DNA from 2 places in the Rhizobium sp. CCGE531 genome. Region 2 is predicted to be linked to the other one. Evidence: predicted binding sites of a transcription regulator. Region 2 holds the regulator's gene; the other holds the start of a gene.
The links. Region 2 encodes PhoB, which activates phosphate uptake and scavenging genes when phosphate is short. Its sites were predicted from a motif close to TGTCATNNANCTGTCAT; they were not measured.
Positions count from the first base shown of each region.

Region 1: a site for PhoB is predicted at 5,823-5,839, ahead of CCGE531_RS17905 (DUF2794 domain-containing protein). Genes of this name have one in related genera too.

Region 1 is NZ_CP032684.1:3,668,296-3,675,945, reverse strand. It holds gene ccmB (heme exporter protein CcmB) at 1-531, opposite strand, end outside; gene ccmA (heme ABC exporter ATP-binding protein CcmA) at 893-1,540, opposite strand; gene acnA (aconitate hydratase AcnA) at 1,802-4,492, shown strand; gene CCGE531_RS17910 (thioredoxin family protein) at 4,751-5,494, shown strand; gene CCGE531_RS17905 (DUF2794 domain-containing protein) at 5,861-6,262, shown strand; gene CCGE531_RS17900 (GNAT family N-acetyltransferase) at 6,523-7,080, opposite strand; gene CCGE531_RS17895 (Bax inhibitor-1/YccA family protein) at 7,199-7,650, opposite strand, start outside.
Region 2 is NZ_CP032684.1:662,389-670,038, reverse strand. It holds gene apaG (Co2+/Mg2+ efflux protein ApaG) at 1-242, shown strand, start outside; gene CCGE531_RS03340 (Hsp33 family molecular chaperone) at 353-1,342, opposite strand; gene argF (ornithine carbamoyltransferase) at 1,391-2,308, opposite strand; gene CCGE531_RS03330 (aspartate aminotransferase family protein) at 2,479-3,678, opposite strand; gene CCGE531_RS03320 (GcrA family cell cycle regulator) at 4,103-4,636, shown strand; gene phoB (phosphate regulon transcriptional regulator PhoB) at 4,788-5,471, opposite strand; gene phoU (phosphate signaling complex protein PhoU) at 5,502-6,215, opposite strand; gene pstB (phosphate ABC transporter ATP-binding protein PstB) at 6,267-7,082, opposite strand; gene pstA (phosphate ABC transporter permease PstA) at 7,096-7,650, opposite strand, start outside.

The DNA.
Region 1 (7,650 bases), 1.0 Mb from region 2:
GGCGCTGACGCCGAAAATCAGCACGGGAATGGTGAGCGGCAGCACCAGAATGGAGACCAGCAGCCCGCCGCGCGGCAGCGCCACGGCGACGGCGGCACCGACCGCGCCGATGAAGGTGATCGCCGGCGAGCCGACGAGCAGGGTCAGCGCCGTGGCGGCAATCGCCGTCTCGTTCATATTCATAAAGAGACCGAGCAGCGGCGAGGCGATGACGAGGGGCAGGCCGGTCGCCACCCAATGCGCCGCACATTTGATGAAGACCGTGAGGACCAGCGGCGTTTCCTGCATGACGAGCAGGTCGAGCGAACCGTCGTCGCGTTCGGCCTGGAACAGCCGGTCGAGGCCGAGAAGGCTCGCCAGCAGCGCGCCGATCCAGACGATGGCCGGGCCGATGCGCGAGAGAAGCTTGAGGTCGGGGCCGACGCCGAAGGGAATGACGGCGACGACGGTCAGAAAGAAGAGGATGCCGATCAACGCCCCGCCACCGGCGCGCACCGAAAGTTTGAGGTCGCGGAGGAAGAGGGCGGTCATGGACGGTGACTTTCAAAGTGGCCGGAGGGAGCGCCTTTCGCCTGGCTCAAGGCGCGAGAAGCGTTTGCTTCTCGCCACCCCCCTCTGCCACTTTGGGGCATCTCCCCCACAAGGGGGGAGATCGGAAGCTCGCTGCGCGCTCGAAGCCACGCAACGGCTTCCGGTACTCGCAGACAATATCGAAGTTGCTTATGGCACGTAGCTGCCGCCCACGATCTCCCCCCTTGTGGGGGAGATGTCACGATAGTGACAGAGGGGGGTAACTCATCGCGCAGCGATGAGCCTCTCCTGAAGGAGATGTCATGAAGATGCGCAGCACGAGGGGGGTGACGAAGGCTCGGCAAATTCGGTATTGTCGATTTCATCCCCACACCCCCTCGCTCACCCCGGCAAACCCCGTCATCCGCATCTCCTGCATATTCTCCAACCCCAGCGGTTGATGCGTCGCCGCAAGAACGATGCCGCCATTCTTCTGGTGGGCCGTGATCAGCTGCGCGAAGAGCTGGTCGGACGAACTGTCCAGCGCCGCCGTCGGCTCGTCGAGTATCCAGATCGGGCGATGGGCGACGAGGAGCTTTGCGAAAGCGATTCGCCGCTGTTGGCCGGCGGAGAGGTAGCCGAAGGGCAGATGGGTGATGTTCGCAAGCCCGACGGCGTCGGCCGCTTCATCGACATTAAGGCCGAAGCCGCCCGGCATATCGCCGAGAAAGGTTTTCCAGAAGGTCAGGTTTTCGGCGACGGTCAGCTCGGATTTCATCGCATTGCGGTGGCCGAGATAGTGGCTGGCTTCGCCGGCCGGCCTGTCGGATTCGTCGTCCTTGCCCCTCCATGTGACACGGCCTTTTTCCTGCCTGAGAAGGCCAGCCACCACGCGCAGAAGCGTCGACTTTCCAGAGCCGTTGCGCCCGGTCAGAACGAGGGCGTCGCCACCTTCCAAGTCAAAGGAAACATTGGAGAAAATCAGGTCTTCACCCCGCCTTGCCGCCAGATTTTCAGCGCATAGATGCATTCGCCCAGGCTCTCCTCGTTCTCGTTGCCGCAGCGCGCAAAAAATTGTCCAAATTTGCGCTTTGCCACTCTGGCAAGTCTTTACGAAATTATCTATAAGACCTGCAACCACGCCAGCGGTCGGCGTGAATTCCATCCTTGCGCCGAACTTAAGGTTTTCCCTTACGTGCGGACAGCGGAAATGGCCGCACCCGCATCCTGATGTGCATAAAGTGCATAGGCGTTCGCACGACTGTGTTGGCTATCAGAAACGGGGTATCTCGTGTCTAAATCTCTTGACAGTTTCAATTGTCGTTCCACGCTGACTGTGGGCGGGAAAGACTATGTCTATTTCAGCCTTCCCAAGGCTGAGGCCAATGGTCTGCCCGGCGTTTCCAAGCTGCCTTATTCCATGAAGGTGCTTTTGGAAAACCTGCTGCGTTTTGAAGACGGGCAGTCGGTCACCAAGGAACATATCGCCCAGGTCGCCGAATGGCTGACCAACAAGGGCACCGTCGAGAACGAAATCGCCTATCGCCCGGCGCGCGTGCTGATGCAGGACTTCACCGGCGTCCCGGCCGTGGTCGACCTTGCTGCCATGCGCGACGCGATGGTCTCCCTCGGCGGCGATCCGGAAAAGATCAATCCGCTCGTTCCCGTCGACCTCGTCATCGACCACTCCGTCATCGTCGACGAATTCGGCACGCCGCAGGCTTTTGCCCGCAACGTCGAGCTGGAATACCAGCGCAACGGCGAGCGCTACCGCTTCCTGAAGTGGGGCCAGCAGGCATTCCAGAACTTCCGCGTCGTTCCCCCCGGCACCGGCATCTGTCATCAGGTGAATCTCGAATATCTCGGCCAGACCGTCTGGACGAAGGAAGAGGACGGCGAAACGATCGCCTATCCCGACACCTGCGTCGGCACCGACAGCCACACGACCATGATCAACGGCCTCGGCGTTCTCGGCTGGGGCGTGGGTGGTATCGAAGCTGAAGCTGCGATGCTTGGCCAGCCGGTCTCCATGCTGCTGCCTGAGGTCATCGGCTTCAAACTGACCGGCAAGCTCAAGGAAGGCGTCACCGCGACCGACCTCGTTCTGACCGTCGTGCAGATGCTGCGCAAGAAGGGCGTCGTTTCCAAGTTCGTCGAATTCTTCGGCCCCGGCCTCGACAATATGCCGCTCGCCGACCGCGCCACCATCGGCAACATGGGTCCGGAATACGGCGCGACCTGCGGCTTCTTCCCGGTCGACAAGGAAACGCTGCACTACCTCAACATGTCCGGCCGCGCCAAGGACCGCATCGCTCTCGTCGAAGCCTATTCCAAGGCTCAGGGCATGTGGCGCGACAATGACGGCTCCGACCTCGTCTTCACCGACACGCTGGAACTCGACCTCAACGATGTCGTGCCGTCGATGGCCGGCCCGAAGCGTCCGGAAGGCCGTATCGCGCTCGAAAACATCGCTTCCGGCTTCGCCACCTCGCTGGACACCGAATACAAGAAGCCCGGCCAGCTTTCGAACCGCTATGCCGTCGAAGGCACGGATTTCGATCTCGGCCATGGTGACGTTGCCATCGCCGCCATCACCTCCTGCACCAACACGTCTAACCCGTCTGTGCTGATCGCCGCCGGCCTTCTCGCCCGCAACGCCGTTGCCAAGGGCTTGAAGACCAAGCCGTGGGTCAAGACCTCGCTCGCACCGGGATCCCAGGTCGTCGGCGAATATCTCGCCAAGTCCGGCCTGCAGGCCGATCTCGACAAGCTCGGCTTCAATCTGGTCGGCTTCGGCTGCACCACCTGCATCGGCAATTCCGGCCCGCTGCCGGCGCCGATCTCGAAGACGATCAATGACAAGGGCCTGATCGTATCGGGCGTGCTCTCCGGTAACCGTAACTTCGAAGGCCGTATTTCGCCTGACGTCCAGGCCAACTACCTGGCCTCGCCGCCGCTCGTCGTCGCCTATGCGCTCGCCGGCTCGGTGCAGATCGACCTGACGGAGGAGCCGATCGGCGAAGACCAGAACGGCAAGCCCGTTTACCTGAAGGACATCTGGCCGACCTCGCACGAGGTTCAGGAGTTCATCCAGAAATACGTCACCCGCGAGCTCTACGAGAGCAAATATGCCGACGTCTTCAAGGGCGACGCCAACTGGCAGGCCGTGCAGGTTCCTCCGGGCCAGACCTATACCTGGGACGACAACTCGACCTATGTGCAGAACCCGCCCTACTTCGTGGGCATGGGCAAGACCGGCGCCGGCGTTTCCGACATCAAGGGCGCTCGCGTCCTCGGCCTCTTCGGCGACAAGATCACCACCGACCATATTTCGCCTGCCGGTTCGATCAAGGCTGCCTCGCCGGCCGGTTCCTACCTCATCGACCATGGCGTCGGCGTTGCCGACTTCAACCAGTACGGCACGCGCCGCGGCAATCATGAGGTCATGATGCGCGGCACCTTCGCCAACATCCGCATCCGCAACCACATGCTCGGCCCGAACGGCAAGGAGGGTGGCTACACCATCCACTATCCGTCCAAGGAAGAGACGTCGATCTACGATGCGGCCATGCAGTACAAGGCCGAGGGCGTTCCGCTCGTCATCTTCGCCGGCGTCGAATACGGTAACGGCTCGTCGCGCGACTGGGCTGCCAAGGGTACGAACCTGCTCGGCGTGCGCGCCGTCGTCGCCCAGTCCTTCGAGCGCATCCATCGCTCGAACCTGGTTGGCATGGGCGTCATCCCCTTCGTCTTCGAGGACGGCACCACCTGGGCCAGCCTTGAGCTGAAGGGCGACGAACTCGTCACCATCGAAGGCCTGGCTGATATCAAGCCGCGCGAGCGCAAGATCGCCAAGATCACCTATGGCGACGGCACGGTTCGCGATATCCCGATCATCTGCCGCATCGATACGCTCGATGAGGTCGTCTACGTCAACAATGGCGGCATCCTGCAGACCGTTCTGCGCGATCTCGCCGCCTGATAGGCGTCTGAACCACTCTTGCACGCCGCCGGGAAAAGTCTCCCGGCGGCGTCTTGTTTTTCACGGGGATGTGTACGGCGCTCTTGCTATGCGGCCTTTGTCTCACCCCATCGTGACTTTGCGTCATCGCGCTAAACTATTATCTCTTGTTTCAGGTTTTTCGGGCTTGATGTGAGCATGATCGCTCGACGAGCATGAGTGTTTCGGAGCCCATGCGGGCAGAAGGCTCTTGAGATTGGATGCAGAGGTAAAATAGAAATGCGCCTTCGATTTTCGGCTCCACTTCTGGCAGGCATCGCGCTGGCAAGTTCGCTGCACGCGCAGGAGGCGTCGAAGATCGTGGGCGTCGTCGAGCTCTTCACCTCGCAGGGCTGCGCTTCCTGCCCCCCCGCCGATGCGGCGTTCCGCAAGCTGATTCGCCAGGGCAATGTCGTCGCGCTCGCCTATCATGTCGACTATTGGAACTATCTCGGCTGGAACGACACCATGGCGTCCAAGGACAATACGGCGCGCCAATATGCCTATGCCCGCACGATGGGGCGCAGCGGGGTCTATACGCCGCAAGCGATCGTCAATGGCAGGGACCATATGAACGGCGCCGATCTCAATGCCATCAATGTCAAGCTCGACGACTTCCAGCGCAACGGCGAAGGGCTGACGGTTCCGGTGAATGCCGCCGCGAAGGGCGACGAGTTCGAGATCAAGATCGGCGCCGGTGAGGGCAGGGCCAATGTGGTCGTCGTCTATTTCGACAAGGAGCAGATGGTGGCGCCGAAAGGCGGTGAAAACACCGGCCAGCAGATCGCCTACATGCATGCCGTATCGGATGTCGAGACCGTGGGCATGTGGGATGGCAAGGCCATGAGCCTGGTACTGCCCTCCACCGTGCTTGATAAGGCCGGCCGAAGAGGTCTTGCTGTCCTTCTGCAATCGTCGACGCCTTCGGGCGATCCGGCTGCTATTCTTGGAGCAACGGTTCTGACGATCGGCTCTGACGGCTGAGCGGCATTTCTGAATTTCGAATCTGAATTTCGAAAAGTTCTCTATTTCGGCCGACGCCAAAAGATTCCCTATTTTGGCTCGCGCCAAAAAGTCTCTATTTCGGCTGACGCCGAAAAGAGGGGGTGCCCGGCGAGGACGCAGCGGGGCTGGGGTTTAATCGATGCGCCCCGGCCGGGCCGTTTGACGCGGCGGCGTCAAACTGGCCCTATACTTCCTGTAAATTGGGCGTCGTTTTGTCTGAAATGCGGCACTGCCGAGATGCTTTCGGGCGTGGGAAAGAAATTGTGAGCTGTCAGCCGACTTGCAATTTGGTGTGGCTGAGGCAAACTGTCATTCTCCTGTCATGAGATAGCCCCTGGGGGATTGATGACTGATCAGCCGGATTTGCGACACGGCGAACACCGTTCCGCCGATACTAACTCCTCCGTCGTCGTCGATATCAGGGAATACAAACAAAGCAAGGATCCGCTACCGGTGACCTTCCATCGCCGGGAGCTGGACGCGATTTTATGGATCTACGGCCGCATGGTCGGCGAAGGCGAATGGCGCGACTACGCCATCGACCACCTGAAGGAGAAGGCGGTTTTCTCCGTCTTCAAGCGCTCCGGCGAAATGCCGCTCTTCCGCATCGAAAAGAATCCGAAGCTCGCGGCCAAGCAGGGCGCCTTTTCCGTCATCAACACCAACGGCATGATCCTGAAGCGCGGCCACGAGGTACAGCAGGTTCTGAAGGTTTTCGACAAGCAGCTGAAGCTGGTGGATAAGTAGTTTCTCTTCATCGGCTGTGTATCACGCGGAAAGTGCGGCACCCCCCTCTATCACTGTCGTGACATCTCCCCCACAAGGGGGGAGATCGGTAACTCGTTGCGTGCTCTTGCCCCAAGCGAATGTCGAATCTGCAGAAACTGCAGTTTGTTGATTTGGAAGGAACGAGCGTCAAACTCCCCACAATCTCCCCCCCTTGTGGGGGAGATGTCCCGACAGGGACAGAGGGGGGTATCAGAGGTGCGGCATATATGAGACCTGCTTTAGCCTCCAAACAACGTCCCAGGATAGACCGACGGATCCGGATCGGTGCCGTTGCCTTCGCCCAACGCCTTCTGCATCAGCATGGTATCGAGCCATCGGCCGTGCTTGTAGCCGGTGCCCTTCAAGAGGCCGATTTCGGTGAAGCCTGCGGCGCGGTGCACGGCGACGGAGGCGGGATGCGCGCCGCCGATGACGGCGATCATCTGGCGGAAGCCGAGTGTCTCGCAGCGTTCGACGAGCGCATCGAGCAGCAGCCTGCCGACGCCGCGCCCGCGGGCCTCGGCCGCCAGATAGATCGAATCCTCCACCATCCAGCGATAGGCCGGCCGCGTGCGGAACGATGAGGCATAGGCATAGCCGAGGAACACGCCGGCCTCGTCCTCGGCGACGATATAGGGGTAGTTCTTTTCACGGATTGCCTGGAAACGGCCTGCCATCTCCTCTTCGGTCGGGGGCGTGAGCTCATAGCTCGCCGTGCCGTTCAACACGGAATCCCGGTAGATGGCGGTGATGTGGGGGAGGTCGTCTGGAGTTGCGCTGCGAAGGCTGACGGACATTGCTTCTATTGCCTGATCTGCTTGATATGACCGTCGGTATCAAATCGTACGGCCGGCAGCCAGGCAAATAAAAAAGGCGGCCGAAGCCGCCTTTCCGTTGCTTATTCATGCCGTGCGATTAGCGGCGATTGCCCATAAACTGCAGCAGGAACATGAACAGGTTGATGAAGTCCAGGTAGAGCGACAGGGCGCCCATGATGGCCTTGCGGCCGGCTACGGTCGCATCATCGGCCGTATAGTACATTTCCTTGATCCGCTGCGTATCGTAGGCGGTGAGGCCCGCGAAGATCAGGACGCCGATCACGGAGATGGCGAACTGCATGGCGGACGAAGCCAGGAAGATGTTGACCAGCGACGCGATGATCAGGCCGAAGAGGCCCATCATCAGGAACGAGCCCATCGCGGAGAGATCACGCTTGGTCGTGTAGCCGTAGAGCGACAGCGCGCCGAAGGAGGCGGCGGTCACGAAGAAGGTCTGCACGACGCTCTGGCCGGTGTAGATGATGAAGATCGACGACAGCGACAGGCCCACCAGCGCGGCGTAGACCCAGAAGGTCGTCGTCGCGGCAG
Region 2 (7,650 bases):
ACTGGCACATCACCGACATGAACGGCATCGTGGATGAGGTGACAGGCCCCGGCGTGGTCGGCGAGCAGCCGCACCTGAAACCCGGGGATACCTATGAATATTCTTCCGGCTGTCCGCTGGACACGCCGTCAGGCATGATGTTCGGCCATTACCAGATGGAGACGGACGACGGGGAGCTGTTCCATGTCAAGATCCCCGCCTTTTCGCTGGATACGCCGAACCTGCTGCGCACGCTGAATTAGAGCATTTCCGCTTTTCTTCGAATCGCGAAAACGCCCTATCTTCTTGTTTTGCTAAGCATTCCGGACGGAAAACCGCTGCGCGCTTTTCCTGGAAATACTCCAGAGCGACATCAGGCCGCTTCTATCTCGGACGCTTCGAAGCGATAGGTCGTCGAGCAGAATTCGCAGGTCACTGCGATTTCGCCATTGTCCTGGCTCGCCTCGATCTCCTCGTCCGTGAAGCCCTTCAACACACCCTTCAACTTGTCGCGAGAGCACGAACAGCGATCGAAAACCGCCTTCGGCTCATAGACGCGCACGCCGCGCTCGTGGAACAGGCGATAGAGAAGGCGCTCGGTACCAACAAGCGGATCCGTCAGCTCGTCGGCATCGATGGTTTCCACCAGGCTGCGCGCTTCCGCCCAGGCATCGTCCTCGGCATGATCGCGCATGCCGGTATCGCCGTCGCCGCCATGCAGGTCCGGCTGGCGCATGCGCTCAGGCGCTTCCGGCAGGAACTGCGCAATCAGGCCACCGGCCCGCCAGCGATGACGCGGCTTGCCATCCCCGTCGCGATCGAAGAGCTCGGCGGCACCCAGGCGCACGCGCGTCGGGATCTGCTCCGACTGGCGGAAGTAGGTGCCGGCAATCTCCTCGAGCGAAGCGCCGTCGAGCGCGACGATGCCCTGATAGGGCTGGCTGAAACGGCCCTGATCGATGGTGAAGGCAAGCACGCCCTTGCCGAGCAGCTGCTCCGGTTCGGTCCGGCCCTCGGCGACGGCCTTTGCCAGCGCCTCTTCATTGAAACGCGCATAGGCCCGAACATTTTCCGGCGTCGAGAAATCGGCGACCAGAAGATCGACGGGGCCGTCACCCTTGGTCTGCACGGTGAACTTGCCTTCGAATTTCAGCGACGTGCCGAGCAGAACCGTGAGAACGATAGACTCAGCCAAAAGGCGCGCTACCGGCGTCGGATAATCGTGCCGGGCCAGGATCGTGTCCAGAAGCGGACCAAGCTGCACGGCGCGGCCGCGCACATCGAGCCCCTCCACCTGGAAGGGGACGACGTGATCGTCACCGGCAAAATCGAATTGACCCAGCGAGGCGGCATTTTCAGCCATTGCTTTACTCCTACTGCGCCCGCGCCCTCAAGGCGCGGCTTCATATCCTCAGATCGCGCCCAGGCACCAAGCAAGAATCGACTTTTGCGCATGAAGGCGGTTTTCCGCCTCATCGAAAACAACGGATTGCGGACCATCGATCACTTCGTCCGTCACTTCCTCCCCGCGATGGGCGGGCAGGCAATGCATGAACAATGCGTCTTGGCCGGCCTGTGCCATCAAAGCCTTGTTGACCTGATAGGGCTGGAAGACGTTGTGACCGCGAGCCCGGTGTTCCTGATTCATGGAAACCCAGGTATCGGTTACCACGCAATCGGCGCCGGCGACCGCCCGGTCGGCATCATGCGAGAGCATGATTTCGGCGCCCTCGTTGCGGGCCCAGTTCAGATAGTGATCCTTCGGCTCGGAACCAAGGGGTACCGCCATGTTCATGCGATAGCCGAAACGAGCGGCGCCTTCGATCAGCGAATGCAGGACATTGTTGCCGTCGCCGGTCCAGGCGAGCGTCTTGCCCTTGATCGGGCCGCGATGCTCCTCGAAGGTCATGATATCGGCCATGATCTGGCAGGGATGCGTATCGTCGGTCAGCGCATTGATGACCGGAACGGTCGCATGTTGGGCGAGTTCCAGCAGGCGCGAATGATCGGTCGTGCGGATCATGATCGCGTCGACATAGCGCGACAGCACCTTCGCCGTGTCGCCGATCGTCTCGGCGCGGCCAAGCTGCATTTCGGTGCCGGAAAGGAACAGCGTCTCGCCGCCGAGCTGGCGCATGCCGACATCGAAGGAAACGCGGGTTCGGGTGGACGGCTTCTCGAAGATCATCGCCAGCATCTTGCCGGCCAGTGGCTTGTCGGCCGTGCCGGCCTTCTGCGCCTGCTTTCGCACGATCGCATCGTCGATGATATTGCGCAGCTCGGCAGCCGGAACGGCGGAGAGATCGAGAAAGTGTTTCGGAGAAGCCATGTCCTCACCTGTACTCCAGAAAAAACAATAACGCCCGCGTGGGGCACGCATAACCCCTTAAATCGCCATCGATTTAAGGGAAGGCTTATGCGATTTCTAGGTATTACCGCGTCCTTTGCGCGTCGCTTCGACGCGCGGCGCGGTAACCGCCCCGACTGCGGGCGTTGAGTTCAAGCCGATTTCTTGATGCGGGCAGAGCGCGCGCGTTCGGCGGCACGATCGAGACGTGCCAGACCTTCGCGCGCTTCGTCAGCGGTTACGACCAGCGGCGGCAGGAGGCGGATGACGTTATCGCCCGCCGGCACGCCCAGCAGGTGCTCGGCACGGATCGCCTGCAGCAGATCCGCCTGCGGTATTGCCGCCTTGATGCCGAGCATCAGGCCTTCGCCGCGAACATCCTCGATGATGTCGGGAAAACGGTCCTTCAGCGAGGCGAGGCCCTGGCGGAACACCAGAGCGATATCGCGCACATGCTGCAGGAAGCCATCAGCGAGCACGATGTCCAGCACAGCATTGCCGACTGCCATGGCAAGCGGATTGCCGCCATAGGTCGAGCCGTGCGTGCCTGCCTTCATGCCCGAGGCGGCCTCCGCCGTCGCAAGGCAGGCGCCCAGCGGGAAACCGCCGCCGATGCCCTTGGCAACCGCCATGATATCCGGCTTGATGCCGGCCCATTCATGGGCGAAGAGCTTGCCCGTGCGACCGACGCCGCACTGCACCTCGTCGAGAACCAGCAGCAGGCCATGCTCGTCGCAAATCTCGCGCAGGCCGCGCAGGAATTCGTTGGTCGCGGGACGAATGCCGCCCTCGCCCTGCACCGGCTCGATCAGGATCGCGGCCGTCGCATCGGTGATGGCGGCGCGAACGGCATCGAGATCGCCGAACGGCACCTGATCGAAACCCGGCGCCTTCGGGCCGAAGCCTTCGATGTATTTCTCCTGGCCGCCGGCGGCGATCGTCGCGATGGTGCGGCCGTGGAAGGCGCCTTCGAAGGTGATGATGTGGAACTTTTCGGGATGTCCCTTGGCGAATTGATAGCGCCGCGCCGTCTTGATGGCGCATTCCAGCGCCTCGGCGCCCGAATTGGTGAAGAACACCTTGTCGGCGAAGGTTACTTCCGTCAGCCGCTTCGACAGCTTTTCCTGGCCGGGTGCTTCATAGAGGTTGGACAGATGCCAGACCTTGTCGGCCTGCGCCTTCAATTCGGCGACCAGATGAGGATGGGCATGACCCAGCGAATTGACCGCAACGCCGGCTGCGAAATCGAGGTAGCGCTCGCCGTTTTCGGTAACCAGCCAGACGCCCTCGCCTCGCTCGAACCGCAGCGGAGCACGCAGATAGGTATCGTAAAGCGGCGCGGTCTCTGCCATGGCATATCTCCTCGATCACAACCCTAAGGACCAATCGCTTCCATACGATGAAACGGGTCCGAAAAAATCAAAAATGCCGCCTTGCGGCGGCCTGGGCACTATTGATGTTTTGCACCGCGATGTCAACAAAACTGGCGATTTAGCAGGTGCGAGAAAGCGCCCACGGCCAAAAGGGATGCGTTCGGCACTGCCTATTGCAGAAATGCCACGCCGGGGCAGCAAGTTGGGGAAAACCTCGAAATCGATTCCTCAAGATTCCCGCGACTCTTGTCACGGAGTCAGCCTCACACTAGGTTAAAAACCAATTGCTAGACTGCATGCGGCGGAACTAGTCACCACAATTTTAGAGCGTTTCGCGCCTCGATCCCATGCGAGGCAATGGTGAGGGATTCTGCCATCGGAAACGCGACAGCGGAGACAGGGCATGAATTGGACAGACGAACGCGTCGAAAAGCTGAAGAAGCTATGGTCCGAAGGATTGAGCGCCAGCCAGATCGCGGCGCAGCTTGGCGGCGTGAGCCGTAATGCCGTCATCGGCAAGGTGCACCGCCTGAACCTTCCCGGCCGAGCGAAGGCGGGTGGCACCGCGGCGGCTGCACGCACGCCAAAGCGCAGCAGTGCTGCGCCCCGCGCCCCGAATTACACGTCTCGCGTTGCAACCCGCACGGTTACCCGCCAGCAGGGCGCAACCATGCTCAAGGAAGAAATCGAGGTCGATGCCGTCAATGAAATCCAATATCGCCCGGCATCGAACGTCGTCGTTCCGATCTCCCGGCGTCTTGGCCTGACGGAGCTTACCGAGCGCACCTGCAAGTGGCCGGTGGGCGACCCGCTGAAGGACGATTTCCACTTCTGCGGCAACGAAAGCCCGGATGCGTCGCCCTATTGCGGCTATCATCAGCGCCTGGCCTATCAGCCGGTGCATGAACGACGTCGGCCGGCCCAGCCACGCGGCTGAGATCCCCATCGCGGAGATAAAAGAAACGGGCCCTTGAGGCCCGTTTTCTATTTCCGCCACTACTGCATAATTTTAAGGTGTTACAGCGACCTTAGCGCGTCTTGAAAGGCGCGCGGCGCTGTAATGTTGATGCCTGAGCGGGCTCTGCCGCTCAGGCTTCCATGGAGTAGCCCGCGCCGCGAACGGTGCGGATGACATCCTGCATATTGGAGAAATTGAGCGCCTTGCGCAGGCGTCCGACATGGACGTCGACAGTGCGTTCGTCGACATAGATATCGTGCCCCCATACGCCGTCCAGCAGCTGCGAGCGCGAGAAGACACGGCTCGGCGAGGACATCAGGAATTCCAGCAGGCGGAATTCCGTCGGCCCCAACCGCACTTCGCGGCTCTTGCGGTGGACGCGATGGGTTTCGCGGTCCAGCTCGATATCGCCGCAACGCAACACCGTGGAGAGAACCTCCGGACGGGCACGCCGCAGCATCGCCTTGACGCGGGCCATCAGCTCCGGCGTCGAGAACGGCTTGACAACGTAATCGTCCGCGCCGGTGGAAAGCCCGCGCACGCGCTCGCTTTCCTCGCCGCGGGCCGTCAGCATGATGATCGGCAGGCGCTCCGTCTCCGGCCGCATACGCAGCCGGCGGCAGAGCTCGATGCCGGACACGCCGGGGAGCATCCAGTCGAGGATCAGGAGATCGGGGATGCGCTCCTGAAGACGCAGCTCGGCCTCATCGCCTCTGAGGATGGTGTCGACCTCGAAGCCTTCGGCCTCGAGATTGTAGCGCAGCAGAACGCTCAGCGCTTCCTCGTCTTCTACAACAGCAACTCTCGGAACCATGCGCCTTTGGTCTCCTTTTTCGCTTCCAGATTATTCCGTCACCGCGCCGACGGTGTTGGCGGTATCATCCTTCGGGCGCTCGCCTTCGGGCTGGGCGCCGGTCGCCATGTAATAGATCGTCTCGGCGATGTTGGTGGCATGGTCGCCGATGCGCTCGATGTTCTTCGCGCAGAACAGAAGATGCGTGCAGGTGGTGATGTTACGCGGATCTTCCATCATGTAGGTCAGCATCTCGCGGAAGAGCGAGGTGTACATGGCGTCGATTTCCTCGTCGCGCTCACGGATCGATACGGCCTTGTCCGGCGAACGGGTGGCGTAGACGTCCAGAACTTCCTTGAGCTGGCTCAGCGCCAGTTCGGAGAGGTGCTCGATGCCGCGGGCGAGACGGCGCGGAACGCCGGTGCCCTGCACGGCGATGACGCGCTTTGCGGTGTTCTTGCCGAGATCGCCGACGCGCTCCAGGTCGGAAGCGATGCGGATCGAGCCCATGATCTCGCGCAAGTCTGCCGCCATCGGCTGCCGGCGTGCGATGGTGACGATCGCCTTGTCGCCGACTTCACGCTCGGCATGGTCGAGGATGACGTCGTCTGAGATGACCTTCTGCGCAAGACCGGTATCGCTTTGGACCAATGCGCGAACGCTGTCGCTGACCATCTGCTCGGCCAGGCCGCCCATCTCCGCAATGCGGCGCGTCAGGAACTTCAGGTCTTCGTCATAGGCAGAGAGAATGTGAGTGGAGACCATTTTTCTATCCTCAAGGTGAACTGTGTGAAAGGGTCCGCGCGCTTGATATCATCAACCAAAACGGCCCATGATGTAATCCTGCGTGCGGAAATCGTCGGGATTGGTGAACATTTTATCGGTATCGTTCTCCTCGACCAGATGGCCGAGATGGAACATTGCGGTGCGCTGCGAGACGCGGGCTGCCTGCTGCATGGAATGCGTCACGATGACGATCGTGAAGTTTTCCCGCAGCTCATGGATAAGATCCTCGACCTTTGCCGTGGCGATCGGATCGAGCGCCGAACACGGCTCGTCCATCAGGATGACTTCCGGACTGACGGCAACGGCGCGCGCGATGCAAAGGCGCTGCTGCTGACCGCCCGAAAGGCTCGTGCCGGCATCATGGAGCCTGTCCTTGACCTCGCCCCACAGGCCCGCCTTCTGCAGGCTGGTCTCGACGATATGATCGAGATCGGCCTTGGAGCGATGCAGGCCATGGATGCGCGGCCCGTAGGCGACGTTCTCGTAGATCGACTTGGGAAACGGGTTGGGCTTCTGGAAGACCATGCCGACACGCGCGCGCAATTCCACGACATCGATGTTGTTGTCGTAGACGTCCTGATCGTCGAGCGTGATCTTGCCGGTGACGCGGCAGGTCTCGATCGTATCGTTCATGCGGTTGAGGCAGCGCAGGAAGGTGGACTTGCCGCAGCCGGAAGGGCCGATCAGCGCCGTCACCGTATTGGCGCGGATCTTCAGATTGACATCGAAGAGCGCGCGCTTATCCCCGTAAAAGACCGAAACGTCCTGGCCGATCATCTTGTAGGGGATCGTCGTCATTTTCTTGGCCAGTGCTTTTTCGCTTGCGGCTTCGCTCATCATGTTCATTCCTCGGCCCTCCCTACCAGCGCCGCTCGAAGCGGCGGCGCAGCAGGATGGCGCCGATGTTCATCGCGACGAGGAAGAAGAGCAGGACGATGATGGCCCCGGACGTTCTTTCGACGAAGGCACGCTCGGCCTCGCTCGCCCACATGTAGATCTGCACCGGCAGCGCCGTCGAAGGATCGAGGGGCGATGTCGGATAGTTGGCGACAAAGGCGACCATGCCGATCAAGAGCAGCGGCGCCGTTTCGCCGAGCGCATGGGCAAGCCCGAGGATGGTGCCTGTCAGGATGCCTGGCATGGCAAGCGGCAGGACATGATGGAAGACCACTTGCATGCGCGATGCGCCGAGGCCGAGCGCGGCGCTGCGGATCGACGGCGGTACGGCGCGCAGCGCCGAACGCGTGGCGATGATGATCATCGGCAGCGTCATCAGGCTCAGCACCAGCCCACCGACGAGCGAAGCCGAGCGCGGCAGCCCCATTATGTTGATGAATACCGAGAGGCCCAGCAGGCCGTAGACGATGGAAGGCACGGCGGCGAGGTTGTTGATATTGACCTCGATCAGGTCGGT